DNA from 3 places in the Alteromonas sp. CNT1-28 genome. Region 2 is predicted to be linked to each of the others. Evidence: predicted binding sites of a transcription regulator. Region 2 holds the regulator's gene; each other region holds the start of a gene.
The links. Region 2 encodes sigma-54, which starts transcription at its own class of promoters, with help from an activator protein. Its sites were predicted from a motif close to GTTGGCACGNNNNTNGNNT; they were not measured.
Positions count from the first base shown of each region.

Region 1: a site for sigma-54 is predicted at 1,954-1,972, ahead of MHN02_RS02310 (flagellar assembly protein T N-terminal domain-containing protein). Genes of this name have one in related genera too.
Region 3: a site for sigma-54 is predicted at 2,530-2,548, ahead of MHN02_RS14905 (TorF family putative porin). Genes of this name have one in related genera too.

Region 1 is NZ_JAKREZ010000002.1:140,865-147,099, forward strand. It holds gene MHN02_RS21600 (hypothetical protein) at 1-16, opposite strand, end outside; tRNA gene MHN02_RS02305 (tRNA-Arg) at 149-223, opposite strand; gene MHN02_RS02310 (flagellar assembly protein T N-terminal domain-containing protein) at 708-1,889, opposite strand; gene MHN02_RS02315 (LPP20 family lipoprotein) at 2,190-2,675, shown strand; gene flgN (flagellar export chaperone FlgN) at 2,821-3,252, opposite strand; gene flgM (flagellar biosynthesis anti-sigma factor FlgM) at 3,292-3,621, opposite strand; gene flgA (flagellar basal body P-ring formation chaperone FlgA) at 3,724-4,440, opposite strand; gene MHN02_RS02335 (chemotaxis protein CheV) at 4,719-5,648, shown strand; gene MHN02_RS02340 (protein-glutamate O-methyltransferase CheR) at 5,664-6,235, shown strand, end outside.
Region 2 is NZ_JAKREZ010000006.1:253,159-259,393, reverse strand. It holds gene MHN02_RS05895 (calcium/sodium antiporter) at 1-582, shown strand, start outside; gene MHN02_RS05890 (KpsF/GutQ family sugar-phosphate isomerase) at 585-1,565, shown strand; gene kdsC (3-deoxy-manno-octulosonate-8-phosphatase KdsC) at 1,566-2,114, shown strand; gene lptC (LPS export ABC transporter periplasmic protein LptC) at 2,111-2,689, shown strand; gene lptA (lipopolysaccharide transport periplasmic protein LptA) at 2,658-3,212, shown strand; gene lptB (LPS export ABC transporter ATP-binding protein) at 3,215-3,940, shown strand; gene MHN02_RS05865 (RNA polymerase factor sigma-54) at 4,014-5,495, shown strand; gene hpf (ribosome hibernation promoting factor) at 5,526-5,813, shown strand; gene ptsN (PTS IIA-like nitrogen regulatory protein PtsN) at 5,827-6,235, shown strand, end outside.
Region 3 is NZ_JAKREZ010000025.1:36,310-42,544, forward strand. It holds gene MHN02_RS14890 (VOC family protein) at 1-19, opposite strand, end outside; gene soxR (redox-sensitive transcriptional activator SoxR) at 126-602, shown strand; gene rlmF (23S rRNA (adenine(1618)-N(6))-methyltransferase RlmF) at 609-1,598, shown strand; gene MHN02_RS14905 (TorF family putative porin) at 1,717-2,439, opposite strand; gene MHN02_RS14910 (choline transporter) at 2,578-3,795, opposite strand; gene betA (choline dehydrogenase) at 3,972-5,618, opposite strand; gene betB (betaine-aldehyde dehydrogenase) at 5,637-6,235, opposite strand, start outside.

The sequences.
Region 1 (6,235 bases), on a different contig from region 2:
GGAAATCGAAAGTCATAATGCTCTCCTGTTTTGAAGAGTATTACTTAAATTGGCTAAATTACAACCAAAGTATAATGAATTCTTCAATATTACAGGCGACGGTGTGTATAAGCATCTTTACTAAAAAGCAGAACCGTTGCGCAATTAATGGCGTCCCCAGCTGGAATCGAACCAACATCTAAGCCTTAGGAGGGCCTTGTTTTATCCATTAAACTATGGGGACCTAATGCGTAGGGAGTTTTATTATACGTAGTTCGGGAAAATACGAAACCCTTTGTCAACAAGGTGCAGCGCTATGAGAAGAATGTCTCTGTCATTGACGTGAAAGTAATGTGCCCATGGCCCGGTTTTCTAATGCACATAAAAAGCCCTCGTAGATACGAGGGCTCTGGCTATGGTCAGTGTATTTTTAAATATCAAAGTGTACCGCTAGTCTCGTAAATCTAAAGAGCAGTGCATGGGGATTGTTCAATTTGTTAATTTTATATGCCGCTGTTGGACAAAACAGCATGTTTTGTTGAACAAATTCCCTATGATAGTTTGGATTCTAACAAAAACGAATTGAAGTAAAAGATTATAGTTACACTTTATTCAATGCTTGAAGTAATTGATATTCGATACCTTTCCAAAGGCAATTAATTCACTTAGATGACGAAAGTACTATATAAACTGGGAACTCTAAACTGTTTAAGGCAGATCGAGAAAGACTATTTTTTTACTACAAAATCGTGTTCTTGAATGTTTGCGATAATTCCTGCACCTTCGTTTACTACTAGAGACGAATTACCGTAGGCACTACTCACTACAAATTTGCCAGGATATAGCGAGTACTGTAAGTATTTACGGCCACGGTTATCGACAATCTCTTTAGCTTGATAAAGGTATAGTTCATCTTTTTCAGAAATGCCATTGTCTCTGCCTAAAGATACAGAGATTTTATCGCCGGCAACATTAATCACTCTACCTGTCATTGGCTGGCATGCAGTGGCTTCTTTTATGTCTTCAATCGCTTCTGCTATTGTCGCGTTGACAGTTTGCCCATAAAGCGACTGCCAAAATTTTGTCGAAAACTCATCAATATCTTCGAATCTGTCGAATGTCCATTCTCCTTGATTCTGATAAGACTTAGTCAACAACAGGCCTCCATTAATGCCGTCATAGACCTGAATGGTCATAGCAAAGGAGCGTCGAGAAGTACCCTCACGCCACGGTGTAAAAACCGAAGCCTCTTCCCGTGTCACGCTTAAATCATCTATCATGCCCACCAGCACAAATTGAGTATTACTTTGCGCTGAAAGCGTGCGTACATTTTGGTCAGTATATCGACTGTCAAATTTTGCAGTATGTGGCGCGATATAGATAATATCTAGGTTTTCAGTTTTATTTCGCATGGCCTGCGCTAACTGCTGGGTGAATGAAGCATCGAAATTGGGAATATTACCCTGTGTTAGTTGCGCTCTGTTACGTACCCTGAAATGTGTGGTAGCGAAATGTTTTTGGTCATTTTGTGCGGCACACACTTTTCCTCTTGGAAAAATGTCAGCGCGAATACTTACCGTAATCACATCGCCGCTATAAACTTCATCAACTAGTTCCAATTGTTCAACTTCGCCGGTAGAGCGAATGGTCATCTCTTCATTTTTAAGAAGGCCATTTGTAAGCTTGGCGACACTATGAACTGACGCGCCTGCAAAAAGCATGGCTTGCTTAAGTGCCTCTTGGGTAGCCGCATGTCTGGCAGTTTCCTTATCACCATTTCGCACCACAGCCTGTCCTGTAGCCTCGTACCACACGGCATTTGCTTGCCCAACGAAAAATGCAAACAGGCAAATTACCGCCACGACAGCATTTAAAATAGTTACCAGCGTTGTTTTGCTAATATGTCGCACCGCACACCTCTGGAGGTTTTTATCTAACTGCGCTATGCAAAGCGCCCGGTTTATAAAGCGAAGTATGCGAAAAGAGTGCCAGTTGATGTGGTTTCGTCGCCGTTAAATCAATCGGGCGCATATCTTGCACATATCTTGCAACGCGTATCTTGCTAAAGGTTTGTAAAAAGCGTCAGTTTAGATATGTCAAAATCTGCTACCGCGAGTGTGGCGGTATCTCGTAGTAACAAGGCTGCCACCGACGAGAGCAGCGTAACTACACATTTGATTTTATTAATAATGCAATTTGGAAATGAAACTATGTGCTTGAAAAAAATACATAAATCAAAATCGCTGCTGCTGTCTTGCTTTCTTGGTTTAGCAATAAGCACTGGTGGATGCGGCATTATTGATAAACACGTTGAGTGGGAAACAATAGAACCAGAAAGCTATCCCGTGCTCAAGGCGGTAGGCTATGCGCCAATTTCTTCTCAGCATGGCGAAAGCGACAGCATGAAGCTTATAATGGCGATGAAAGCGTCAAAATTAGATGCATACCGAGAGCTAACTGAACAAGTCTATGGTAAAAAAATTGAAGGCAATCAGTCTCTGTCTCATTTGGTTATAGATAGCGAAACATTGCGAGCATCTGTAGAGGGGGTCATTAGAGGCGCTGAAGTCGTAAAAGCCTATCCGGTAGGTGAAGATACATACGTCACCGAACTCGCTTTAGATATGCAGCAGGTTTACGATATATATCTGTCGACCGCAAAACCGCGCCGAGTAAAGGATGTTAAGTATTATTAAACGTTAGTGAAAGGGGGGGGGCGCAAGTGGCTGTATCGTGAAGTCTTAAAACATGCGCAAATTCACAGAGATATAATTTACTTTTACCGGTTAAGGCTTAATGGTTAAAGCTCGCTGACTGGGGTTTACTGAAATCGCAAAAAAATTAGGCGCTCACTCCCGACCCTAAAGTCCCGCCTTTCGGCTTTCCTTTTTTGTCATAGGTGAGCGATTCTTTGGCACGCACTTCCATCATCAAGTTACGTAAGTGTGTGAGGCGTAGCTGTCCTTGCTCTACGGCTTTTTGATTGACCTGCGTGCGGTATTTGCAATCGTCCAGAAGTTTCTTTGCATTAGCCATTAATGCTTCATCTTCTTCTGACATTGAGCCTTGATTGCTAATTGTGCGCTCAATGCTTCCATCGAGAGCCTGAATAGACGTTAACAGTGCTGTCTTTTCGTCTAATAAGTTCATTAAAGATTCTGCGTCTCGCGAACTGATAAGTTGCAATTCTTTTTCAAGCAATACGGCAAGTGAAGACAGTTGCTCCACTTGCTTTATTAGTGCTTGTGTCAATTGGCTTGCTTGTTCAGTCACGTTAGCTCTCTTCTGGTTAGTTACGAGTTTTGTCGCTCACTATTTAGCGCCAAAAATCTCACCTTCTAGTTTTGCAATCTTGTTGGCAAGCACTTCAGGATTAACTTTATACTCGCCACTTTGAATCGCTCGCTTAAGGCGATCGACTTTATCTTGGTTCACAGGCGCTTCCGAACCTTTCTTCTGAACCTGGTTGAGCTGTTGAGCAGATTGCGTCAACGATACAGAATCCTGACGCGGAACTGATGCGGTTTGCGCAGCCTGTGTTGATGCCTGCTGTGGAGATTGCTGCGTTTGGTTTTGCTGCGCAACCTTTCCATTATCAACGGGTGTTTTCGGTAACCCATTGTTTATATTGTTAATTGCCATAATTAGTCCTCACTACTTTTTCGCCTCTGTAAAGTGTATCGGCCTTTTGGCTAATTTCTTTAGCTAAATTGTGAACAAAAAAGTAGATATTCGCTGCCTCGTTTATAAGTGTATCACGACTTCTTCAGGGCTTGCGACTCTTGCTATCACCGCCTTTTGGCTACTGGCATTAATTACCTTAATATTGTCACCAACAACACCGTCTTGCTGAGCGATTCCGGCTGTTTTCACTTCCATACCTGCTACCTCAGCAGTTATGGTAATTCTGTCGCCTTTGCACACAAAGCATAGCATATTTGACTGTATAGCTTGTCCGTCAGTCACTCGGCGTTTTATTCTAGCCCCAATAAGTGCTTCTAGCTCAGTAAATGCGGTATGGCGCAATCGTCTTACATCAACTTTTGCCAGAGAGAGATTCGATGATGTTAGTACGGTTCCTGGACTTATTGCTCCTTGAGTGACAACAATTTCTTTGGTACGCGTTACTTGCCCGCTGGTAAAAAGGTACCATTCATTATTTCTACAGCTCACTCTAACTGATATATACGATTGGCTCAGCGCTTCTTGCGACGCATTGTATTCGAACCCAGTTGGGCAGTCAGGAATATTTATCCTATCGTCTATCTTCACAATAGACACATCAATGCTAGTATCCTGCGTATTATCAGCAAGTTGAGTTATTAGGTATTGTTTTGCGCCTTCTTCAACCTGTTTGTGATTGGTTTGTGTCGCCAAGCAGTTCATAGAAAGCACACTGAAAACGGTCAATGACAGTAATCGTGTGAATGTAAGGCGCGTTTTGGCGTTCATATTTTTCATCATGACTTTTCGTGTTCAGTTTACAAGTTATTGACTATGCTTAATACGGCCGGTTTGCTTAGTGCAAATAAATAACAGCCAAAGTAAATCCATAAGGTTTACAAGCACGAGCGTCAACGCAGGATCATTGATTAAGTTAAGGTATAAACCCTTACTAAAGACTGAAAAATGCTATTTAGTGTCATTTTTCTGTCGTTTGACCTGCAAAAATTTAGTGATATTGTCTATCTTTATCATAAGAGGCAATGATCATGCCCAGTATTACTTAGAGGTGACCTATGTCGGGGATTTTAGATTCAGTAAACCAGCGCACGCAGCTTGTTGGGCAGAATCGCTTAGAGTTGCTGCTGTTTAGACTGAACGGCCGCCAACGCTTTGGAATTAACGTTTTTAAAGTGCGGGAAGTGCTTCAGTGTCCTCCGCTAACAGCAATGCCGAAATTAAACCCGTTGGTTCGTGGTGTGGCGCACATCCGTGGTCAAACCATATCGGTCATTGATTTAAGTATGGCAACACGCGGCCGTAAAATTGAAGATCTCTCTAATGCCTTTATTGTCATTGCGGAATATAACCGTTCAGTTCAGGGCTTTTTGGTGGGTGCCGTAGAGCGTATTATCAACACCAATTGGGATGCGATCATGCCGCCACCTCAAGGTACTGGCAGAGCAAGCTATTTAACGGCGGTGACTGAAGTTGAAAATGAACTTATTGAAATTCTAGACGTTGAGAAAATTTTAAATGAAATTTCTCCGTTGAATGCCGAAGTAAGTTCAGAGGTGGCAGAAGGTCTGACAACCGAAGGCCAAGAGAATAAAATTATCTTTATTGCAGATGACTCTGCGGTAGCGAGAAACCAAGTTAAAAAGGCCCTAACTTCACTAGGCTTAGAAATTGAGCTAGCTAAAAACGGTCTTGAAGCATTAAACAGGCTTAAAGAAATTGCGGAAGAGTATGGCGATGTAACGAACCGTGTAGGCGTGCTGGTCTCAGATATCGAGATGCCAGAAATGGACGGCTATACACTAACCGCCGAAATTAAGAATACGCCTGAACTTCAAAAGCTTCATGTTGTATTGCATACGTCGCTCAGTGGTGTCTTCAACCAAGCTATGGTGCAGAAAGTAGGGGCTGATGACTTTATCGCGAAATTCCACCCCGATGAACTTGCTACCGCGGTACAAAAGTGGCTAATGACTGAGTGCGAATAACGGAGCAAGATTGGATTGGCTAATAAAGACGTTTCGCCAGCAAGTTACCTCAAATTTAGAGAGTTTTTGGAAAAGCAATGCGGCATAGTATTAGGTGATAATAAACAATACCTGGTGCGCAGCCGTTTAGCTTCATTACTCTATAAGCATAAGTATGAGTCTGCTGACGAACTGATTGACGTGGTTGTGAAAGGGTTCGACAGAACCTTACTACAGAACGTTATTGACGCAATGACCACAAACGAAACGTTGTGGTTTCGAGACAACTATCCCTTCGATTTACTTGTAAAAGAGTTACTACCAACACTATCGGCAAAAAATCAGAAACTTCGCATATGGAGTGCCGCTTGTTCGTCTGGACAAGAGCCTTATTCTATTGCGATGTCTGTACTTGAATATCAGCGCCAAAGGCCAGGTGCATTAAGAGCGGGTGTTGAAATTGTTGCTACAGATTTATCGTCAGAAATGCTGCAAAAGTGTGAGTTAGGTATTTATGACGAACTGTCCCTTGCAAGGGGATTGTCCCCGCAAAGGAGACAGGCCTTTTTCCAGCAAAATGATAGCGGGCTTATGCAGGTAAAACCCGA
Region 2 (6,235 bases):
TCTTATGAAGGCATTATCCTACTAGGCCTGTTCATTTTCGTACTGGCAATGATGGCGTGGTTGTCGCTACAGGTAGATAAAGAAGATCCTCTGGTTGCGGAAACCGCAGATGAAATCCCCAAAGGCGTTTCAAATACGTCAGCCCTCATTTGGATTGGTGTAGGCCTTGTAATACTGCCATTAAGTGCTCACTTTTTGGTGAACTCAGCAGTAGAAATTGCCAGATACATGGGCATTTCGGATTTGGTTATCGGACTAACGATTATTGCGTTTGGTACAAGTCTACCTGAACTAGCAGCAAGTGTTGCGGGTGTACTGAAAGGTGAAGACGATTTAGCACTGGGTAATATCATCGGCTCAAATATCTTCAACCTACTTGCCGTACTTGGCATGCCTGGGTTAATCGCGCCTGGTATCCTGGACCCTGACGTTTACAACCGAGATATGTACGTAATGCTTGGTTTAACATTATTATTGTTCTTGTTCAGCTTCGATTTAATCGGCAAACGTACAATATCAAGAACAAATGGATTCATACTTCTGGCTTGCTTTATCGGCTATCAATTCTGGCTATTCGGATAATCATGAATACACAAACTCAGATGAACTATATCGACTCAGCAAAGCGCGTTATTGAAATTGAAACTCAAGCTATTGCTAATCTGGCAGAGCGTTTAAACAATGAATTTATCGCTGCCTGTAATATTCTCTTTGCCTGCAAGGGTAAAGTTGTCGTGAGTGGTATGGGAAAGTCTGGGCATATCGGAAATAAAATTGCCGCTACGCTTGCCAGTACAGGTACTCCTGCATTTTTCATGCACCCTGGTGAAGCCAACCATGGCGACTTGGGCATGCTAAGCAAAGGCGATGTCTTACTCGCCATCTCTAATTCTGGCGAGACTAACGAGCTCGTTAACTTATTGCCCGTAGTTAAGCGCTTAGGCATACAGGTGGTCGCCATGACCAACAGTGCTTCCAGTTCATTAGGGCAACACGCAGATGTCGTACTTGATATCAGCGTTGAAAAAGAAGCGTGTTCGCTAGGTCTTGCTCCTACGTCAAGCACAACTGCCACACTGGTTATGGGTGATGCGCTTGCGGTAGCACTGCTCGACCAAAAAGGTTTCACCTCAGATGACTTTGCGCTTTCGCACCCAGGCGGTAGTTTAGGCAGAAAACTTCTGCTTAAAGTTAGCGATATCATGCAAAGCGGCAGTGATATCCCCCTTGTCCATGCCAGTGCTTCTGTTGCTGACGCACTGCTGGAAATATCTAAAAAGGGACTGGGTATGACAGGCGTGATAGCGGCAGACGGTACGCTGACAGGCGTCTTTACGGATGGCGACCTACGACGAATTCTCGATGCCCGCGTAGACGTACACAGTGCGACAGTAGAAGAAGTAATGACTAAAGGCGGCAAGACTACCACCGCAGGTCAGCTGGCTGTAGAAGCCCTGAATTTGATGGAAACCCATAAAATTAGTGCGTTAATGGTTACTGACGATAAGCGCAAACCTGTTGGGGCCTTTAACATGCATATGCTATTAAAAGCAGGAGTGCTTTAAATGACAACCACCTTGTACACGGAAATAAATGACTCGCTTTTCGCAAAACTAGCCAAGATAAAGTTGCTGGTATGCGACGTTGATGGTGTGTTCTCAGATGGTCGAATTTACTTAGGTAACGACGGTGAAGAACTTAAAGCATTCCATACCCGTGATGGATATGGTGTAAAAGCGCTAGTGAGCAATGGAGTGAATGTCGCGGTAATTACTGGACGTCGCTCTGCCATTGTTGAAAATAGAATGAAGGCACTGAATGTTGCACATATAATTCAAGGCGAAGAGAATAAAGCAGACGCGCTTAGCGACCTGATGAAACACCTTGAGTTAAACACTGACGAAGTGGCTGCGGTAGGTGATGACATGCCAGATACGGGTATGTACAAGCACGTTTCAGTTAAAATTGCGGTTGCCGATGCCCATCCTTACGTAGCAAAACAAGCAAACTGGATTACGACCCTTCCCGGTGGGTTTGGCGCGGTCCGAGAAATATCGGATACCATTTTGCAGGCCAAAGGGGTAGCAAATGAGATTTTTGGAGCTAGTGTATGAGCCTGTTTGGCTTTAATCGCTTAGGATTAAGTATATCAGCGCTATTTATTCTGGCGATGCTGATGTACATCCCTACGTGGATGGAAGAGCAGCCTGAAACGCAGGGAAATCGTGAAAACGATGCGCTAAAGCCCGCCTACAAAGCAAAAAATCTAACCACTACGCTGTACAATCAAGACGGTGAGTTAAATCACAAAGTATTTGCAGAGTCGATGGAGCATTACGACCAGCTTGGCTTTGTATTGTTTCAGCAACCTAAATACACCCTTTATACAGAAAACGCGTCATCACCATGGGTGGTAACCGCTGATGAAGGTACACTATACAATAACGAGCTAATCCAGCTGGAAAACCAAGTTAATATTGAGAACCAAACTGGCGATGACTTTGTCAGAAGTATATCGACCGAGTACATTCAAATTAATTTAGAAACCAAGCAAATGACATCTGACCAACCCGTTGAAATACTGGGCACCCAATATGTCATTTTAAGTAATGGGTTTAACGCGAATTTACGCACACAAGAATACGAGCTTTTAGATCATGTACAAACCACTTATTCCCCTAGCAACTAGTTTATTGCTTGCCATCGCTAGCGGTGCGGTACACGCCAGTGAAGATGATTTTTCGCAGCCCATAAAAATAGGCTCGAACACCCAGTTTATCGACGGTAAAAATAAAACCGCGTTGTACAAAGACGACGTACTCATAACTCAAGGCTCTTTGGTTATTGAAGCTGACGAAGTGGAAGTAATTGCCACTGACGGTGGTGGTCGTGAAATATTTATTGCTAGAGGAAAGCCTGCAAGCTATTCCCAGCAATTGGAAGACGGCACGCCAGTTTCGGCAAAAGCTAATGAAATACGCTATGAAGTGGTGAACCGAACGATTTCTCTTGCCGGAAACGCAGAGTTGAAACAAGACACCAGTAAAGTACAGGGTGACAACATCACGTTCGATATGATTACCGAGCAATTGCTAGCGACTGGCGGCGCAGGTAAGGATGGTGAGGGTCGAGTGACCACAGTATTCACACCTGAGACCATTCGCAAAACTTCGTCTAAGAAAGACAAAAAAGACAACGAGGGCAATGAATAGCAATGGCAACTTTGAGCGCTAAAAATCTTGCTAAGGCTTACAAGTCAAGACAGGTTGTTCGAGATGTAAGTCTGTCTGTCTCAACGGGTCAAATTGTTGGTCTTCTTGGCCCAAATGGCGCTGGTAAGACCACCACATTCTACATGATTGTTGGTTTAGTGAATCTGGATAAAGGCAAGATTGAAATCGACGACAATGAGCTAACTCATCAGCCCATGCACGAGCGCGCACGCCGCGGAATTGGCTACCTACCGCAGGAAGCCTCTATTTTCAGAAAGCTCACAGTGCATGAAAATATCATGGCCATTTTGCAAACCCGTAAAGATTTAAATTCACAACAGCAAGAAGAAGAAGCTGATGCGCTACTTGATGAATTTAATATTAACCATATACGTAATAGTACGGGGATGAGTTTGTCAGGGGGCGAACGCCGACGCGTTGAGATTGCCCGCGCTCTGGCAGCAAAACCGCAATTTATTTTGTTAGACGAACCATTTGCTGGTGTTGATCCAATATCAGTTAATGATATAAAGAAGATAATACAACATCTTCGCGATAGGGGTATTGGAATCCTTATCACAGACCATAACGTACGAGAGACATTGGATGTTTGTGAAAAGGCGTACATTGTGAGTCATGGCGAGCTTATTGCGCAAGGAACGGCGGAACAGGTTTTAAGTAATCAAAAAGTAAGGGATGTATACCTAGGCGAACAATTCAGGCTATAGTTAATGTAACCGAATTGTCATTTTTCAGTTTCGCTCTGGTATATTCAATTTAGAGCATTTAAATAAGACGTAGATGAAACCATCTTTACAGCTAAAATTTAGCCAACAACTTACCATGACACCACAGCTTCAGCAGGCCATTAAACTGCTGCAGCTTTCTACACTTGATCTTCAACAAGAGATCCAAGAAGCGCTCGATTCTAATCCGCTATTAGAAGTTGAAGAAGGTAACGACGAGCCGCAACTAGAAAAGAACAATATCGACAACGATGACAGCGGCTCTGAGGCCACTGCTTCTGCATCTAGTGACACACTAGAAGCCGGCGATGCACTTGAGAAAAACGATCTTCCCGATGAGCTGCCAATCGACAGCACATGGGACGAATACTATTCTGCTTCATCTTCGCCTGCTCCGGGTCCATCCAATGACGACGAGCAAATCTTCCAAGGTGAGACTACTGAAGATATTCAAGAGCACCTTCTTTGGCAAATGCGCCTTACCCATTTCTCGGATACCGATCGCGCAATCGCTACAGCAATCATCGACTCTATTGACGAGTCAGGTTATTTAACCGTTACCCTTGATGATATTTTAGAAGCGGTTAACGATGATGATATGGAAGAGCCGATTGAAATGGACGAAATAGAATGTGTGCTAAAGCGCATTCAGATGTTCGACCCTATTGGTTCTGGCTCACGCTCTCCACAAGAATGTTTGATGGTGCAATTGCGCCAATTTTCAGAAGACACACCGTGGCTTGCTGAAGCAAAGCAACTAATTGAAGAGTACTCTGACTTACTGAGCAGCAAAGACTATCGTACGCTTATGCGTAAAAGCCGATTGAAAGAAGATCAGCTACGCGAGGCAATGCGTTTACTGCAAACCTTGAATCCTCGCCCAGGTAGTGCTTTAGTTACTAAAGAGCCTGAGTACGTTATTCCTGATGTCTCAGTAACCAAGAAAAATGGCCGTTGGGTGGTTGAGCTGAACCCCGACAGTCTGCCTAAATTAAGCGTAAATCAACAATACGCTGCAATGAGTCGCCGTGCCAAGAATAGTAGCGATTCACAATTCATCCGCTCACACATGCAAGAGGCTAAGTGGTTCATAAAGAGCCTTGAATCTCGTAACGAAACCTTAATGAAGGTTGCAAACTGCATTGTGCAGCAGCAAATGGGCTTTTTTGAGCACGGCCCGGAAATGATGAAACCAATGGTGCTAAATGATGTCGCAGAAATGGTAGATATGCACGAATCCACTATTTCGCGAGTGACAACGCAAAAGTACATGCATACGCCACGTGGAATCTTCGAATTGAAGTATTTCTTCTCAAGCCACGTTGCAACAGAGTCTGGTGGTGAATGTTCATCTACAGCGATTCGTGCATTGATCAAGAAATTAGTGGCCGCTGAAAAGCCTAGCAAGCCGCTAAGTGATAGCAAGATTGCTTCATTGTTGGCCGAACAAGGCATTAAAGTTGCCCGGCGAACAATAGCAAAGTACCGGGAATCGTTGTCGATCCCGCCGTCGAACCAACGCAAAAGCCTTATTTAATCGGGCTTAATAATATAAGGAAGACGAAATATGCAAATCAACCTTACTGGTCATCATGTCGAAATCACCGACTCTTTGCGTAATTATGTCGATACGAAGTTCAGCAAACTTGAACGTCACTTTGATCACATTTCTAATGTGCATGTCATCCTGAACGTTGAAAAATTAAATCAAAAAGCCGAAGCGACCGTTCATTTAAGTGGCGCTGAAGTATTCGCATCCTCAGAAAATACCGACATGTATGCGGCGATTGACAGCATGGTTGATAAACTCGACCGGCAGGTAATCAAGCATAAGGAAAAACTGAAAAAACATTAGTAGTTAATTAAGCATGGATATACAAGCCATCGTAAGTCTGGACCGCACCGAGTGTGCGGTTCAGTGTAATAGTAAAAAGCGAATTCTTGAGATCATCGCTGATATCGCTGCCAAGCAAAACGAGAACATTGATCAGGCAACGGTACTCAACAGTTTGATGGCTCGAGAGCGTATGGGTAGTACAGGCATTGGCAATGGTATCGCCCTGCCCCACGGGCGCCTGCCGGGCCTCGAGAAAGTGATTGCCATTGTTGTAACCAGCACGCCAGCAATTGACTTCGACGCCCTTGACGAGAAACCCGTAGACATCTTTTTTGCGCTACTCGTTCCCGAGGAACAGACCGAAGGACACCTTCAAACGCTGGCCACCGTGGCTGGTAAACTAAGCGACAAAGAAACGATTAAAGCAATACGTCGCGCAA
Region 3 (6,235 bases), on a different contig from region 2:
CTAAGTATGCAGTTGTCATGTGTTTTTCCTTGTGTAGATAATCAACGAAAAACAGCTTAATATCTAAAGCTAACTTTAGATCAAGCGTTTTTTTACCGCTATTTCGAAATTGGAAAAGGGGCGTTATGGCACCAGAACCTATGGTAAGCATTGGCTTTATTGCTAAACGTACTGGTAATGCTGTTTCATTAATTCGCTATTATGCCAACGAAGGACTAATTCCTTCTGTGCGCACAAATGGCGGAAATAGAGCATTTCCTCGCTCAGTCATTCGCAGAGTTTCCTTTATTTTGATTGCGCAAAATATGGGGTATTCCCTTGCTGAGATAAAGAGTCTGTTGTCTACACTTCCAGACAACAGAACGCCAACACAAGCTGATTGGGCAAAATTAAGCACGGTGTTTAATCAGCATATCGAAGCAAAAATTGCAGCGCTGACCAGTTTGAAGACGTCGTTAGAAGGCTGTATTGGCTGTGGGTGTTTGTCATTAGACCGCTGTAGGCTTTACAATACCGACGATAAAGTGGCAGCCCAAGGTAGCGGTGCCCAGTTGCTCGATGAAAACGTGCAATCCCAGTTCTTAGTTTCACACAAAAAGTAGCGCTTCATGCACCCAAAAAATCTTCACAAGAACGGCTATCCTATGGATACGCTGTGCCAGACATACCCAGCGCTCAAGTCTTTTCTCGTTCGTGCTAAAAGCGGCAATACCAGTATAGATTTCACCAGCCCAAAAGCGGTGAAGGTGCTTAATGCGGCCTTACTTCATCACTACTACCGCCTTGAATATTGGGATATTCCTGATGGCTACTTATGCCCCCCAGTACCTGGAAGAGCAGATTATATCCACGGTATTGCTGATTTATTAAAATCAACGAGCAGCAGTGCGCATGGTGAGCAGAGTCAACTGGGGAAAGATCAAAACGTTCGTGGGCTTGATATAGGCGTGGGCGCAAATGCTATCTATCCTATTATCGGCGTTACATCCTATGACTGGTCGTTCGTAGGGAGTGATGTTGACGACGTCGCAGTAAAAAGTGCTAAAGCTATTGCTAGTAAAAATAGTGTGTTAGCCCATAAATTCCAAGTGCGTAAACAAGCGAATAGAGCAAGTATTTTCAACGGCGTGATTGAAGCAAATGAACGATTTACGTTTACTATGTGCAATCCTCCGTTTCATAAGTCTGCGCAAGAGGCACTGTCAGGCACGCGAAGGAAGACATCTAATTTAACCCGTAATAAACAGAAACGAAGTGGTGCGAAGTTCACCGATAATCGTGAGCAAGGTTTTGGGCATCGTACATCCAAGCTACAAGGTAAAAATGCCGCTTACCAAGGTAAGGACGCAAACTTGAATTTTGCGGGCCAAGCGAATGAACTGTGGTGCGAAGGCGGTGAACTTGCCTTTATTCAGCGCATGGTTAAAGAGAGTGTCTCTGTAAAAGACAATGTAGAATGGTTCACCTGCTTGGTGTCGAAGAGTGCCCATTTGAAACCAATTAAAACCAGTATTGATTATTACGGTGCTGCGCAGTGTAAAGTGATTGATATGGGACAGGGAAGTAAATTGAGTCGTTTTGTTGCGTGGACTTTTTAACCGTCGTATCGCTAAGTTAAATTGACCGAGTACAGTTGAAGCAGCGTAGTGCGAGCACGCATAGCATTTGCTAAGGAAAGTGGTTCTTGTTCTGAAGAACCACCTTCCAATTCAACGTTTAGAAGCTGAAGGTTTTTGACACACCAAACACAATGCGCTCATCGGCGGTATCAAAATCAAGATTTGTGTTTTCAGCAGCAATTTCGAAATCGAACCCTTCATAACTCGTTTGGTAAGCCAAACGGTAGTGGTAGAAAGAGGTGTCATCACCATTCCACAGCCACTTGTCACTGTCTAGTGAGTTAGATACGTCAAAGCTTGCACGTAAATGATGGTTGGGTGCGAGTTCAAAGGTATGAGCAATCATTGCGATAGCGTGTTTTGCGCCTGTTCCAAAGTAATCCCACGTGTACCAGAAGTTTAGTTCTGAGCTACCGTAGTCACTGGCATAACCAAACTTGGTATACACCTCTGGGTAATTGCCATCACTTGAATCATCGCCACCGTGATAAGAGTAATAAGCGATGCCGTAGTCCAAACTCACCGTTTCGGTTAGCATTTGGTAACGACCCACGTAAAAATCCCATTCAAGGTTTGTATCGCCACCAAAATCTACATTTGATGCCCACGTGCCTGCATAAGTGCCGTTATCAAATGCTTTATCAACACCGCCTTGTAGTGCAGGGTCGTTTTGCGTTTGGCTAACGCCGTTGAAGGTATAATCTGAAACCGCAGAGATATTGGCGCTCCAATCAGCGAATGAAGCTGAAGAATATAACGCTGCGACAATAGCCACTGTGAAAATATGCGCGGATGTAAAAAAAGAATTCAATTTTTTCATTGTTAAATACCTGTTTTTATCGTTGTTTTATTTGGCCCGCTTCCTAGTTAATGCGCTTTTACGCCGGTTTCGGGCAACACTTACCCCCATTGGCTAAAAGTGAGCCAATGTTAATGAGGTAAGAAGTGATTGATTTAATTAGTTGAGATTTTCTATCTTGGTAAAGTCGATTTTGTTTTCTTTCGGCGATGTTTTGATGGCCGTCACCGATTTAAACTTCTGACTTAGAATGAAAGCAAAGCAGCTAAAGAAGATAGCGATAACTAACGCACCCACCCACTGAATTTGCAAGAAGTCTAGTTTGAACAGCAGCGTGAGTAGCGAAAGCGCCACGATATTGAGAGCAATGTAATTGCCTTTACCGATGCGTTCAACGGTCATGTTTAGATTATCTGTGTAAAGTCTAATCAGTGAATCAAGTGAGTTGATCACAAAGACGACACCCACACACACCATGGCTAAATTGGTTATCCCCTCAGTAGGAATACCTGCACTGTGATAGTGGTACAGTACTGAAAACCAAGCCGCAATGGGAATAGATGGAATGACCATCATAGCCAACATGACTTGATAAGTTTTAAGACCGCCCACGAAACGAGACGTAAACTGACCAATCATGATACTCCAGCTGAACCACCAGAATAGATAGAACTCGTGATACTCATTAATGGGTAATACGAAGTTATCGATGTTCGCAAAGTACCCACCAATAAGACCTAGGTTGGTAAAATAAGCCGTTATCTCACTTTCGCCAAATACAAATGCTGCCGCCCACATGCCAACAATGAGTGCGATGAATACCCATGTGGTTGTAAGGCTTAAAATACGCACGTATTTAATGCTAGTGCTCGAATATACGGCAAAAGCAATGGCTGCAAACACAATCAGGTAGAACGCAGGCACGACAGATTCTCCGTCGCCTATCGACGGTAAATACCATGGAAGGTTAGACAGCAGTAGAAACGCCGTGAAAGCACAGGTTCCGATGATTACAACGTTGTTTACGAACTTAACAACGGGAAGCTCGAAGAACTTTACTTTCGGTTCGATTACGCAGAAATAAAAACAAGTAAGAAAGTAGAATCCCCAAATTAAGAATCCCCAGAACCCAAACTCAATGGCGAGCGGATTGGTGAAGGCATATTCAGGACTTGCGCTTATGTCAGCATAACCAGCAAATTCAGTGAGCGGGAACATAATAAGGCCCACGTCCAAACCTGAGGTAAAGAGAATAGCAATAAAGGTAAAGGTTCTAACTGGCGTTACGCCGACCACTTTCATGTTGCCCCATTTAAACAAAATATAGGCTACAGAAAGTAGAGTGAAAATAATGCCTGCACTAAGCCATACTGTCATTATCACCCTCCCAATATTGATAAAAATGAAACATGTTTTTTCCTTTTTTTCGTTATTAAACAGTCCACCCAACTACACATTAAAGCCTTATATTAAAGGCGGCATGTAGGCACTGTGGAAGGTGCGCTTGTTTTAACAACAAGCACACTGGTGCGAGATAGTTTAAAAATTTAGCGTTACTCTGTTTGCCAATGCGGGTGAATATCCACGGGCACATTTTGTGGTGGCAAAGCGGGTTTACCCAGAATGATGTCTGCCGCCTTTTCCGCCACCATGATGGTAGGCGCATTTAGGTTTCCGTTTGGAATTGTGGGGAAGATAGAAGAATCCACCACTCGCAATCCTTCAATGCCATGAACATTGGTTTGAGAATCTACCACTGCCATCTCATCTTCACCCATTTTGCAAGAGCATGATGGATGGTAAGCGCTCTCAACGGCTTCACGCACAAAAGCGTCTATTTCTTCATCCGTCTGAATGTGCTCGCCAGGCTGAATTTCGCCGTCTCTGAAGTCGTCGAATGCTGACTGTGCGATGATTTCTCGTGTAAGTCTTACGCATGCTCTAAACCCTTCGATATCATCTGGATGCTGCAAATAGTTAAACAAAATTTTAGGCGGAACCGTCGGGTTAGCCGACTGAAGGGTTACGCTACCTCTACTTTTAGGTTTGTTGTGACCTACGTGCACTTGAAAGCCATCGCCATCAAACGCTGACTTTCCGTCGTATCGAATAGCGGCAGGTAAGAAGTGATACTGAATGTCAGGCCACTCCACATCTGCTTTCGAGCGAATGAACGCGCAAGATTCAAAGTGATTCGTAGCGCCTAACCCAGAACGGTTAAGCAACCAGCGAGCGCCGATCAACCCTTTTGAAATTAAGCCCAGTTTGCGGTTTAACGTTATTGGCTGTTTGCACTTGTACTGGAAATAAAATTCCAAATGATCTTGCAGGTTTTGACCCACACCCGGCAGGTGGTGCTTAACATCGACACCTGCTTTTTCAAGAATATCTTTGTCGCCAATTCCAGAAAGCTGCAGGATGTGTGGCGAGCCAATAGAGCCGGCGCTTAAAATCACTTCGTTAGATGTGGCGGCAGTCTCGGTTTTACCGTTAACTACATATTCAACGCCTTTTGCGACTTTATCTTCCAGCACGACTTTAGTAACCAGCGCGCCAGTCACTATAGTTAAATTCTTACGCGATTTTACCGGGTCAAGATATTCACGGCTTGCTGAACTGCGTACACCATCTTTAACGGTCATATGCATAGGGCCAAAGCCTTCTTGCTGCTTTCCATTGTAATCGCTAGTGATGTCGTAGCCCGCCTGTTCGCCGGCTTTAATGAAGGCCGTATAAAGCGGGTTCTTCATTTCGTTACCGTTGTTAACGCCGAGTTCACCATTGCCACCTCGGTAAGCGTCGTTACCTTTGTACCAGGTTTCAGCTTTTTGGAAATAGGGTAGGCACGCCTGATAATTCCAGCCCTCTGCGCCGTGAGCTTCCCATTCATCAAAGTCTTTAGCGTGGCCGCGTACGTATACCATTCCGTTAATGGATGACGAGCCGCCCAACACTTTACCGCGTGGGCAGTGCATTTCACGGTTGTTTAAATAGGGCTCTTTTTCAGTGTTGAATTGCCACGCATACTTGTCGGTATTCATAGGAATAGACAGCGCCGTTGGCATCTTGATGAAAATGCTTTTATCTGAGCCACCGGTTTCCAGTAGCAACACCTTGTGCTTTGGGTTTTCTGATAAGCGGTTCGCTAGCACGCAGCCGGCAGAACCAGCTCCAACAATAATGTAATCAAATGTCTGCATATGTACTCCTACTGCGGCTTAAAACGGGCTCTCAATTTGGCTCATACCTACATAAACCGATTTGGTCTGTGTGTAGCTATTAAGCGTTTCAACGCCGTTTTCACGTCCAATGCCAGACTGTTTGTAGCCCCCTACAGGCATTTCAGCCGGAGAGTTACCATATGCATTTATCCAGCAAATACCGGCTTGAAGCTGGTGGATAACGCGGTGCGCGCGCTGGATATCCTTACTAAATACACCGGCAGCTAAACCTAGCTCAGTGTCATTCGCGCGTGCGATCACTTCGTCTTCATCATCGAAGACTAACACGCTCATCACTGGTCCGAAGATCTCTTCTTTAACGATAGTCATATCGTCAGTGCAGTCAGTGAAAATTGTTGGCTCAACAAAATAGCCATTTGGCGCAGATGCCGGAGAGGCAGCGTTCCCGCCGGTTAACAGCGTTGCGCCTTCTTCTTTTCCTTTGGCAATATAGCCAAGTACTAGCTCTTGGTGCTTTTTAGAAATAAGTGCGCCTAGGTTTACGTTGGGGTCAAGTGGATCGCCCATAACAATGTTGTTTTCGGTACGGGCTTTAAGCTCATCAATAAAGGCTTGATAAACAGAACGTTGAACGT